Regions from separate parts of the Bradyrhizobium sp. WYCCWR15520 genome, predicted to be linked through region 2. Evidence: riboswitches for the same ligand, from Rfam matches in the RefSeq annotation. Region 2 holds a riboswitch; the other holds the start of a gene.

Region 1 (4,201 bases), on a different contig from region 2:
GCGACAACGCCACTTTCTCCCATCGGATATCGGGAAGCGCTGCCAGCCTTTCCTTGTCGGAAAGGCCGGGAAACGCGACACACATCATCACGACGCCGGAAATGAACCACATGGCGAAGAACAGGCAGGTGATGATGCCGACCCAGCGGTGGCCGATATACAGCCACCGCCGGAGCGTGCGTTTCAGGGTGCGTGACACGCTCAGAACTTCACGTTGACGGCGAGCTGAGCCGTGCGAGGCATTCCGAGCAGCCATTGAGTGGTGCCGCCCGACGTCGTGTAAATCTCATCGAAGAGATTGTAGACGCGGAATGACACGGTGGTGTTGAGATCGGGCTTCCACTGCACCCCGGCATTGACGATGTTATAGGCCGGACGAGTGACCGTGTTGGCATTGTCCGCAAAGGTCTTGCCGACGATCTGCACGCCCGCATTGGCCGACCAGTTCGGTGCAAAGGCCCATGTCGCCCAGATATTGGAGACGTTCTGCGGCACATTGACAGGCACGTTGCCGGCATAGTTCACGCTTGCGCCGCCGACCGCCTGCACGAAGTCGTCATACTTCGCGCGCAGGAAGGCCGTGTTGGCTTCGATTCGCCAGCCATAGTCGAGCAAGAGGCCGACCGATGCTTCGACGCCACGCGATGATTGCTGGCCGACCTGAACGGTCAGCGACGGAATGTTGGGATCGCGTGCGAGCAGGTTGTTCTTCACGATCTCATAGCCGGCCAGAGTCCATTCGCCGCGGCCGCCCCAGAACGATTGCTTGACGCCGATCTCGATCTGCTTGCCGGTTGCCAGGTCGAAATTTTTGTTTGCGGCGGACAGCGAGATGAGCCCGCCGACCGGATCGACCGCGGTGGAGTACTGGCCATAGAAAGCGAGATCCTTGACGGGCGTATAGACCGCACCCGCGCGCCAGGTCGTAGCGGAGAACGACTTTTCGAAGCTGTTGGCGGGCGAGACATAGTCGGTGCGTGTGATTGTCGGCTCATCCTGACGGATGCCGGCAATCAAGGATAGTTGCTCGGTGACCGACAGTCTGTTCTCGGCAAACAGCGCGTATTGGTTGGTCACGCTGCCAAAGCCGGGAACCGTGGCGTTCGGGCTGTTGAATACGCCTGGAACGAAGTTGAACGGGTTGACGGATGACAAGCCGCCATAGGGCGAATTGTTGGTATGAGTAAAATTGATGCTGTTGATGTCGAAGCCCGCGACGAACTCATTGACCATGCCAAGGACATGTCCGCGGAGTTTCGCATCCGTGCGATTGCCGAACTGCTGCTGATCGTGAAAAATCTCGATGTAACTGCTTCGATTGATCAGGCTGGTGGCGGGATTATAGGTATAGCTTTCGACGTCGTTCCAGTGTCGTTTGGAGCTCAGATAGTAGAGCGTGTTCTGAATCGAGATTCCATCAGCGACCTGCCATTCGGTCTTCACCTGGTTCCAGCTATCCTGGTAGCGGATGTGGCTGTCGCTGACGTTGTAGTTCTTGAATCGTAGCTGTTCATCGAGCTTGCCGTTCATCAACGGCGTGCCGAAGTACCGCGATGGATTGCGGTCGCCGTAGTCCGTGGACAGCGTCCAGGTGACGTCTTCGTTCTGCCTGATCTGGACTACGGCACGAAGTGCGACATTTGAGGTGTTGTCGCGATCGACCCAGCCGTCCGACAGATTGCCGGCGGCGGTGATCCGATACGCGACGCCCTTGCTGACCGGCCCGCCGCTATCCACGGCAATTCGCCGCGTCAGGTTGCTGTCCAGCGAGACCTCGGCCTGGTTGCGAGGGACCCACAACGGCAGTTTCGAAACCACGTTGATGGCGCCGCCGACCGCGCCGGCGCCATACATCACCGACGCAGGGCCGCGCAGCACCTCGATGCGCTCGGTCGACCAGGTGTCGAACGGAAACGTCACCGTGCCGGCACCGATATAAAGCTGGGTGCCGTCATACAACGTCATCACGGACCCGAGGCCGGTGAAGCCGCGGGTATTGAACGAGACGCCGCCATTGCCGGGTGCCGGGCTCGCCGTGAAGCCGGTGGCGTTTTGCGTCACCGCGTCGAGGATATTCTGCTGGCCGCGCTCGGCGATGGTTTCAGCCGAGATCACCTCCACGCTGGCGGGGGTCTGCAGCCGCGTCAGGCCGAGCCGGCTGCCAGCCGTGCTGGTGCCGGTGAGGTTGAGCGTCGGTGCGGCGAAGGCCGGACCTGTCGGCGTGGCGACCGGCGTAGCGCCGTGGACTGCCACGTTGCGTTGCTGGCGGAGACGCGCGGCGCGGCTAGCAGCGCCGCGTCGGACGCTGCGGGCATTCGCCGGCGTTGCCGACGGATGCACCACCACGGGGTCGAGCGTCTGGTTCGGCCTTCCGGATTGTGCCCAGCCATCAGCGGGAAAAAGCAGGCAGGAGAATGCAATCGAGCTGAGAAACGCCCGGCGGTGCCGCGGCGCGAAGATGGTATGGGAATTCATCAGTATAGCTCGCGATAACGTGGCACGTCACCGCGAACGCTGTTTGGCCGCTGTCTCGAGGAGAGAACGGCTCAACACCCACCAGGACACCCCGCCCAATGTGCTCGCGTGTGACCACGACTGACGGCAGGTCTCCTGGCTTGCGGGTCGTTGCCTATCGCCGCCTTCCCAGGCCCGCAGGCCCAGTGGCATTTGGCGAAGGCTCACCGCTTACAGTTGCGGGGGCAGCCACGGCGTTGGGGAAATCCCCGCACCGTATTCCCTTTTGATCTCCCGAAGGAGAACCGTCATGTTCACCATAATTTCAATTTGAAAGGGCTGTCAATCGCGCGCCTCCCCACGACTGCAACATCAGCGTGGCGCTTACTCTAAAAGAGAGCGGCTCAACGCCATCCCAAAGCGGGTGCGACGTGAGTGAGAATTGCTTCGATTACATGGGCGTTGTACTCGACCCCGAGTTGATTGGGGACGGTCAGGAGGAGGGTATCGGCTTCGGCAATCGCCTCGTCCGCTCTTAGTTGCTCGATCAGCGCATCCGGCTCGGCAGCGTAGCTGCGCCCGAAAATTGCCCGTGTGCTTTCGTCGATGAATCCGACCTGGTCTTCACCTTCGCCGCCGCGTCCGAAATACGCGCGATCGCGGTCGTTCACGAGTGCGATGATGCTGCGGCTGACCGAGATCCGCGGCTCTCGTGCATGGCCGGCCTCTTTCCAGGCAGCACGGTATGCCCGAATCTGAGCGGCCTGCTGGATGTGGAAGGCTTCTCCAGTCTCGTCGCTCTTGAGCGTCGAACTCTGCAAATTCATGCCGAGCTTTGCCGCCCAAATTGCCGTGGCATTCGAACCGGCACCCCACCAGATCCGCTCGCGAAGGCTTTCGGAATACGGCTCGAGACGCAGCAGCCCGGGCGGGTTGGGAAACATGGGCCGGGGATTTGGTTGCGCGAAACCCCGGCCGCGCAAGAGGTCCAGGAAGACCTCTGCGTGGCGCCGACCCATGTCGGCATCACTTTCACCATCGGCCGGCTGAAAGCCGAAATACCGCCACCCATCGATCACCTGCTCGGGCGATCCTCTGCTGATGCCGAGCTGCAGACGTTGGCCGGAGATGAGATCGGCCGCACCGGCATCTTCCGCCATGTAGAGCGGGTTCTCATAGCGCATGTCGATCACGGCCGTGCCAATCTCGATTCGGCTGGTCTTGGCGCCGACGGCAGCCAGCAAGGGAAAGGGGGAGGCGAGCTGGCGGGCGAAGTGATGGACGCGGAAATAAGCGCCGTCCGCACCCAACTGCTCGGCCGCAACGGCGAGGTCGATCGACTGCAGGAGCGTGTCGGCGGCTGAGCGTGTCTGGGATTGTGGAGAAGCGGTCCAATGACCAAAGGAGAGAAATCCGATCTTCTTCATAGGGGAAGTCCATCTTCACGAATAGCTTCAACCGCCTTGCAGGAGGCGATCCTTGATCCCGAGGCGCTACCCGCCATCGATAGCGAATGTCTTGTGGTCGCTTTAGGAAAACATCTGCAAGGAAACATCTGAATGTATGCTGCCTCGCTGATCATGTAATCATCGATGGTCAAGTCTGGTCTGTCTCGCCAAATATCAATAGCAAGAGCTGCCCATGTTCCTGACTGAACACGATCTGACCGAGCTGATGGCATGGCGCCGGGAACTTCACAGTAAACCCGAATTGTCGGGGCAGGAAGAAAAGACCGCGGCGGCCGTGC
Region 2 (4,201 bases):
TCGGAGATCGGCAACTGGGATCAGGACGCCGCCCGCAATTCACGGGCAGCCGCGACCATATTGGTTAGCGCGGGACGCACCTCCTCCCATCGGCGCGTTTTCAAGCCGCAATCGGGATTGATCCAGAGCTGCGCATCGGAAAGCCGCTGCCGCGCCAGCGCAATGAGATTTTTCATCTCGGCTGCATCCGGGACGCGCGGCGAATGGATGTCGTAAACGCCCGGTCCGATCTCGTTTGGATATTTGTAGCTCTTGAAGGCATCAAGCAGCTGCATTTTTGACCGTGACGTCTCGATCGAGATGACATCGGCATCCATTGCCGCGATCGCATCGATGATGTCGTTGAACTCTGAATAACACATATGGGTGTGGATCTGGGTCTCGTCGGCCACCCCAGCCGAGCAGATGCGGAAGCTGTCTACTGCCCAGCCGAGGTAGGTCTTCCATTGTGACTTGCGCAGCGGCAATCCTTCTCGGAGCGCAGCCTCGTCAATCTGGATCATCATCGCGCCGGACCTCTCCAGATCGATCACCTCGTCACGTATCGCGAGCGCGATCTGATGGCATGCTTCGCTCCGTGGAATATCATCACGGACGAATGACCAGTTCAGGATCGTCACCGGCCCAGTCAGCATCGCCTTCAGTGGCTTCTTGGTCAGCGATTGCGCGAAGCGCCACCACTCCATCGCCATCGGCGTCGGCCGGGAGACGTCGCCAAACAGGATGGGCGGCCGGACATATCGCGAGCCGTAGGACTGAACCCAACCATGCTTGGTGAATGCGAAGCCGGACAGCCGCTCACCGAAATACTGCACCATGTCATTGCGCTCGAACTCTCCATGCACGAGAACGTCGAGACCAATGTCTTCCTGCCAGCGCACCGCACGCGCCGTCTCCTCCTTGAGAAACTGCTCGTATTGTGCGTCGCTCATCGTTCCCCGGGAATGGGCTGCGCGGGCGTTGCGAACCTCCAGCGTCTGCGGGAACGATCCGATCGTCGTCGTTGGAAATGTCGGCAATCGGAACCGCGCGCGCTGAACCTCGGCGCGCCGGGCGAAAGGACTGTGACGACGCCGCATGCTGCCATCGATTGCAGCCATTCGCTTGGCGACGTTCGCATTGTGAACGTTGGGTGACGTTTCGCGCGCGACGGCCGCGGCCTCCGAAGCCTCAAGTACATCCGCCGCTTCCTCCCATCCTTTAGCCAGCACGCGGCCCAGCGTTGCGAGTTCTCCGATCTTCTGGACGGAGAAAGCAAGCCAGCTTTTCACATCGAGATCGAGATCGGTCTCTAGTTCGAGATCGATCGGGACATGAAGCAGCGAGCATGAGGGTGCAATCTGCACGCGGTCCTTGCCGAGCCTTGCGATGGCAGGTTCGAGCCGGTCGAGCACCGCTGGAAGGTTCGAACGCCAGACATTGCGGCCATCGACGACTCCGAGGGAAATGACAAGATCCCTTCGAGCGTCGGCGACAATCACGTCCAACTGCTCCGGGGCGCGGACCAGGTCGATGTGAAGGCCCGCAACCGGCAACGTCAAAGCGGCTTCCAGGTTATCGCCGATCGTTCCAAAATAGGTAGCGAGCATGATCTTCACGTCGGGAACCTTTTTCGCCAGATAGGTGTAGGTCCGGCGCAGCGCGTCGCGTGTGGCAGCATCGAGGTCCAGGACCAAACATGGCTCGTCCAGTTGCACCCACTCGGCGCCCCTTAAGGTGAGTTCGCGGAGAACGTCTACATAGACCGGCAGCAGCCTATCGAGAAGCAACAGCGTATCGAATGCAGGATCGGCGCTCTTGCCGAGCTTGAGAAAGGTGACCGGACCAACAAGCACCGGGCGCGTCTGATAACCCAGGTTTTTCGCTTCTTCGTACTCCTCGATCGGCTTGCGAGAGGAAAGCGTGAAGGTCTGATCCTTGTGATATTCCGGCACTATGTAGTGATAATTGGTGTCGAACCATTTGGTCATCTCCTGCGCTGCCGCGCTGTGCTCGGCGTGACCGCAATTCGCGTCATGGTCATCGCGCTGCACGCCCCGTGCCATCGCAAAGTAGGTTTTGAGCGAAACAGGGCCTGCACTCCAACCGTAAATTTCCGGAATGGCACCGACCATCACGCTGGTATCGAGCACATGGTCATAAAGCGAGAAGTCGTTTGAAGGAATAACGGTTACGCCGAGCGATTTCTGCCGCGCCCAGTTGGCGGCGCGAAGCGCAGCCGCGGCCTCAAGAAGCTGCGTTTCGTCAGATTTTCCGGCCCAATAGCTCTCGAGCGCGAGTTTGAGTTCGCGGCGCGGACCGATGCGCGGCGTACCGAGGGTAGCGACAGGAATCGAGAGAAGAGACATAGCTTCAACCCCATGTTGGGAGCAAAGGCCATGGCGGACGCGTGCAGAAAAGCCGCGGAAAGCGGCAACTGCTTGGCGCACCACCGGGACACCCCGCCCGTGGACGAATATATTGTCGGGCCAGGTCTCCTAGCTCGCGGGTCGTCGCCGCTATCCGACCTTCCCAAAGCCGCGTGGCTTCAGTGGCTTCTATTGGACAGCGGCTCGCCGCTTACAGTTGCGGGGGCAGCGCCGGCATCGCACCGGCTTCCCTCTTAGCTCCGGATCCATCCGGAGAACCTCGACATCTCCGATTACCTGCAAGAGGACTGTTCCGTCAACCTCTCGATAATTCTTTGTGCGGTTCGGAGCGATTGTCTGGAGAACGGAGGCATCTAGCCTCGTCGTCGTGTGGCCCGATCGTGGCATAGAGTTGGGCGCACGTCTGGATTCGATCGACAATCATGTGGGTGCGGCGGTTGCGCGATCCCAGCTTACACATCTTCCTGCGCCTTATTCGCCACCCGCAGCGCCGACACGAGCCAGATCGCCATTGATTAGTTATTTCGAATTCTGCCGCCGCAAGAAACGGCGTCTTGCCGAAGGCGGTCACATTGGCGAGCAGCGGCACGCCCGGCATCCGCTCGGCAAAGGTTCGAATTTTCCGCGGTGGTGAGCGCCGCAGGAAAATCGGTAGGCGGCCGCCTCCAACTCTGCACGCGCCTACATGCTATATCGCGAGGCACACCCATATCTTGCCGAAACTTACTGTCGCATCGCCGTACCCATGCGCTGACGTAGCCATTGACCGAAGGTTGCCCACCTCCGCGCATCTCTATCGCCTGCATCGGCTCAGCGACCACCTTGGCCAAAAACAGCCCGTTCAGGCACGACTGCCGCATCACCTTCCTGGCCCGTGCTTGAAAGTTACGGGCACCCCCGATCTCGTGGCCTTCGAGCGGCATGTCATCCATTCTGTCGTCTGCGGACTCGAACCGTCCACCGTCGCACTCCGAAACGACCATTTTGGCCGCGCCATATCCGCGTGATGCTTCGCCATTTGCAGGCCATAGAGCAGACATCGGCAGCGCTTGCGGCTTGCCAGTCGGCTTCGGACCAGCTCGGTCCGGCGGACGCTGACGAGCCATCGATGCGCTACGTTGACATTCCCATAGGCCTGTAGCTTCTCACGATTCTGAACTCGCAGCGCACGTCACGTACAGGCTTGTAATAGATCACCGAGACCCGTGATGAGTGTCGCCGAAACGACATCCCGCCTGAACAAAGAAGGGAACGGTGACCTCCTTAGGTATCCGGGCTTATCGCGGTAGACCGACCGATACGTCGAGCTGAACGATGCGTCCAGCTGATCATCTTTGCACAAAAGATGCGAGACATGTACAAAAATTACCGCCAAACCGCGCAAGAACTCAAGTATTCGATCACTTCGCGCGACTAGAGACGAACAAAAAAGCGTCTCGTAACACTGATGCTCTCACAAGCTTGGAGTTCTCGGTGAGTGATCGATCTACTCATCTCGATGCTCCTTCAGCCGCCCCTTGGGGCGTTCCTCCCTGACTTGGCCGCGCGTAACATTCGCGCGGCCTTTTTTCTGCATCCGGCAAGAGATTGATTTGCAGGATCTCAATGGCTCTGACCGCAAAAACGCATGGTGCGAGCAGGTTCTCGCAGATACAGGTCATTAGCCTCGGCGAACAGTTGTTCGTAAATGCCGGCGTACGGTCACCCATCCTAATTTCGAGAAGAGGACGCCTCCGCAAGACGGGCGATTGACGTCCTCGTAATGTAATAAGCCGCCTCCGCGTCTTCAGGCGCGAGCGGCTCTGAAGAAAACGTGCGGTCGGGTCCCTTCA

Evidence for each region. Region 2 has a riboswitch for cobalamin ahead of metE (5-methyltetrahydropteroyltriglutamate--homocysteine S-methyltransferase). Riboswitches for the same ligand answer to the same signal wherever they lie in the genome.
Region 1: another riboswitch for cobalamin. It lies ahead of AC0QUY_RS21500 (TonB-dependent receptor); the one in region 2 lies ahead of metE (5-methyltetrahydropteroyltriglutamate--homocysteine S-methyltransferase).

What each region holds. Positions count from the first base shown of each region.
Region 1 is NZ_JBWBWM010000018.1:103,343-107,543, forward strand. It holds gene AC0QUY_RS21495 (PepSY domain-containing protein) at 1-199, opposite strand, end outside; gene AC0QUY_RS21500 (TonB-dependent receptor) at 202-2,475, opposite strand; cobalamin riboswitch at 2,584-2,779, opposite strand; gene AC0QUY_RS21505 (LLM class flavin-dependent oxidoreductase) at 2,859-3,881, opposite strand; gene AC0QUY_RS21510 (amidohydrolase) at 4,096-4,201, shown strand, end outside.
Region 2 is NZ_JBWBWM010000059.1:2,893-7,093, forward strand. It holds gene metE (5-methyltetrahydropteroyltriglutamate--homocysteine S-methyltransferase) at 21-2,348, opposite strand; cobalamin riboswitch at 2,451-2,646, opposite strand.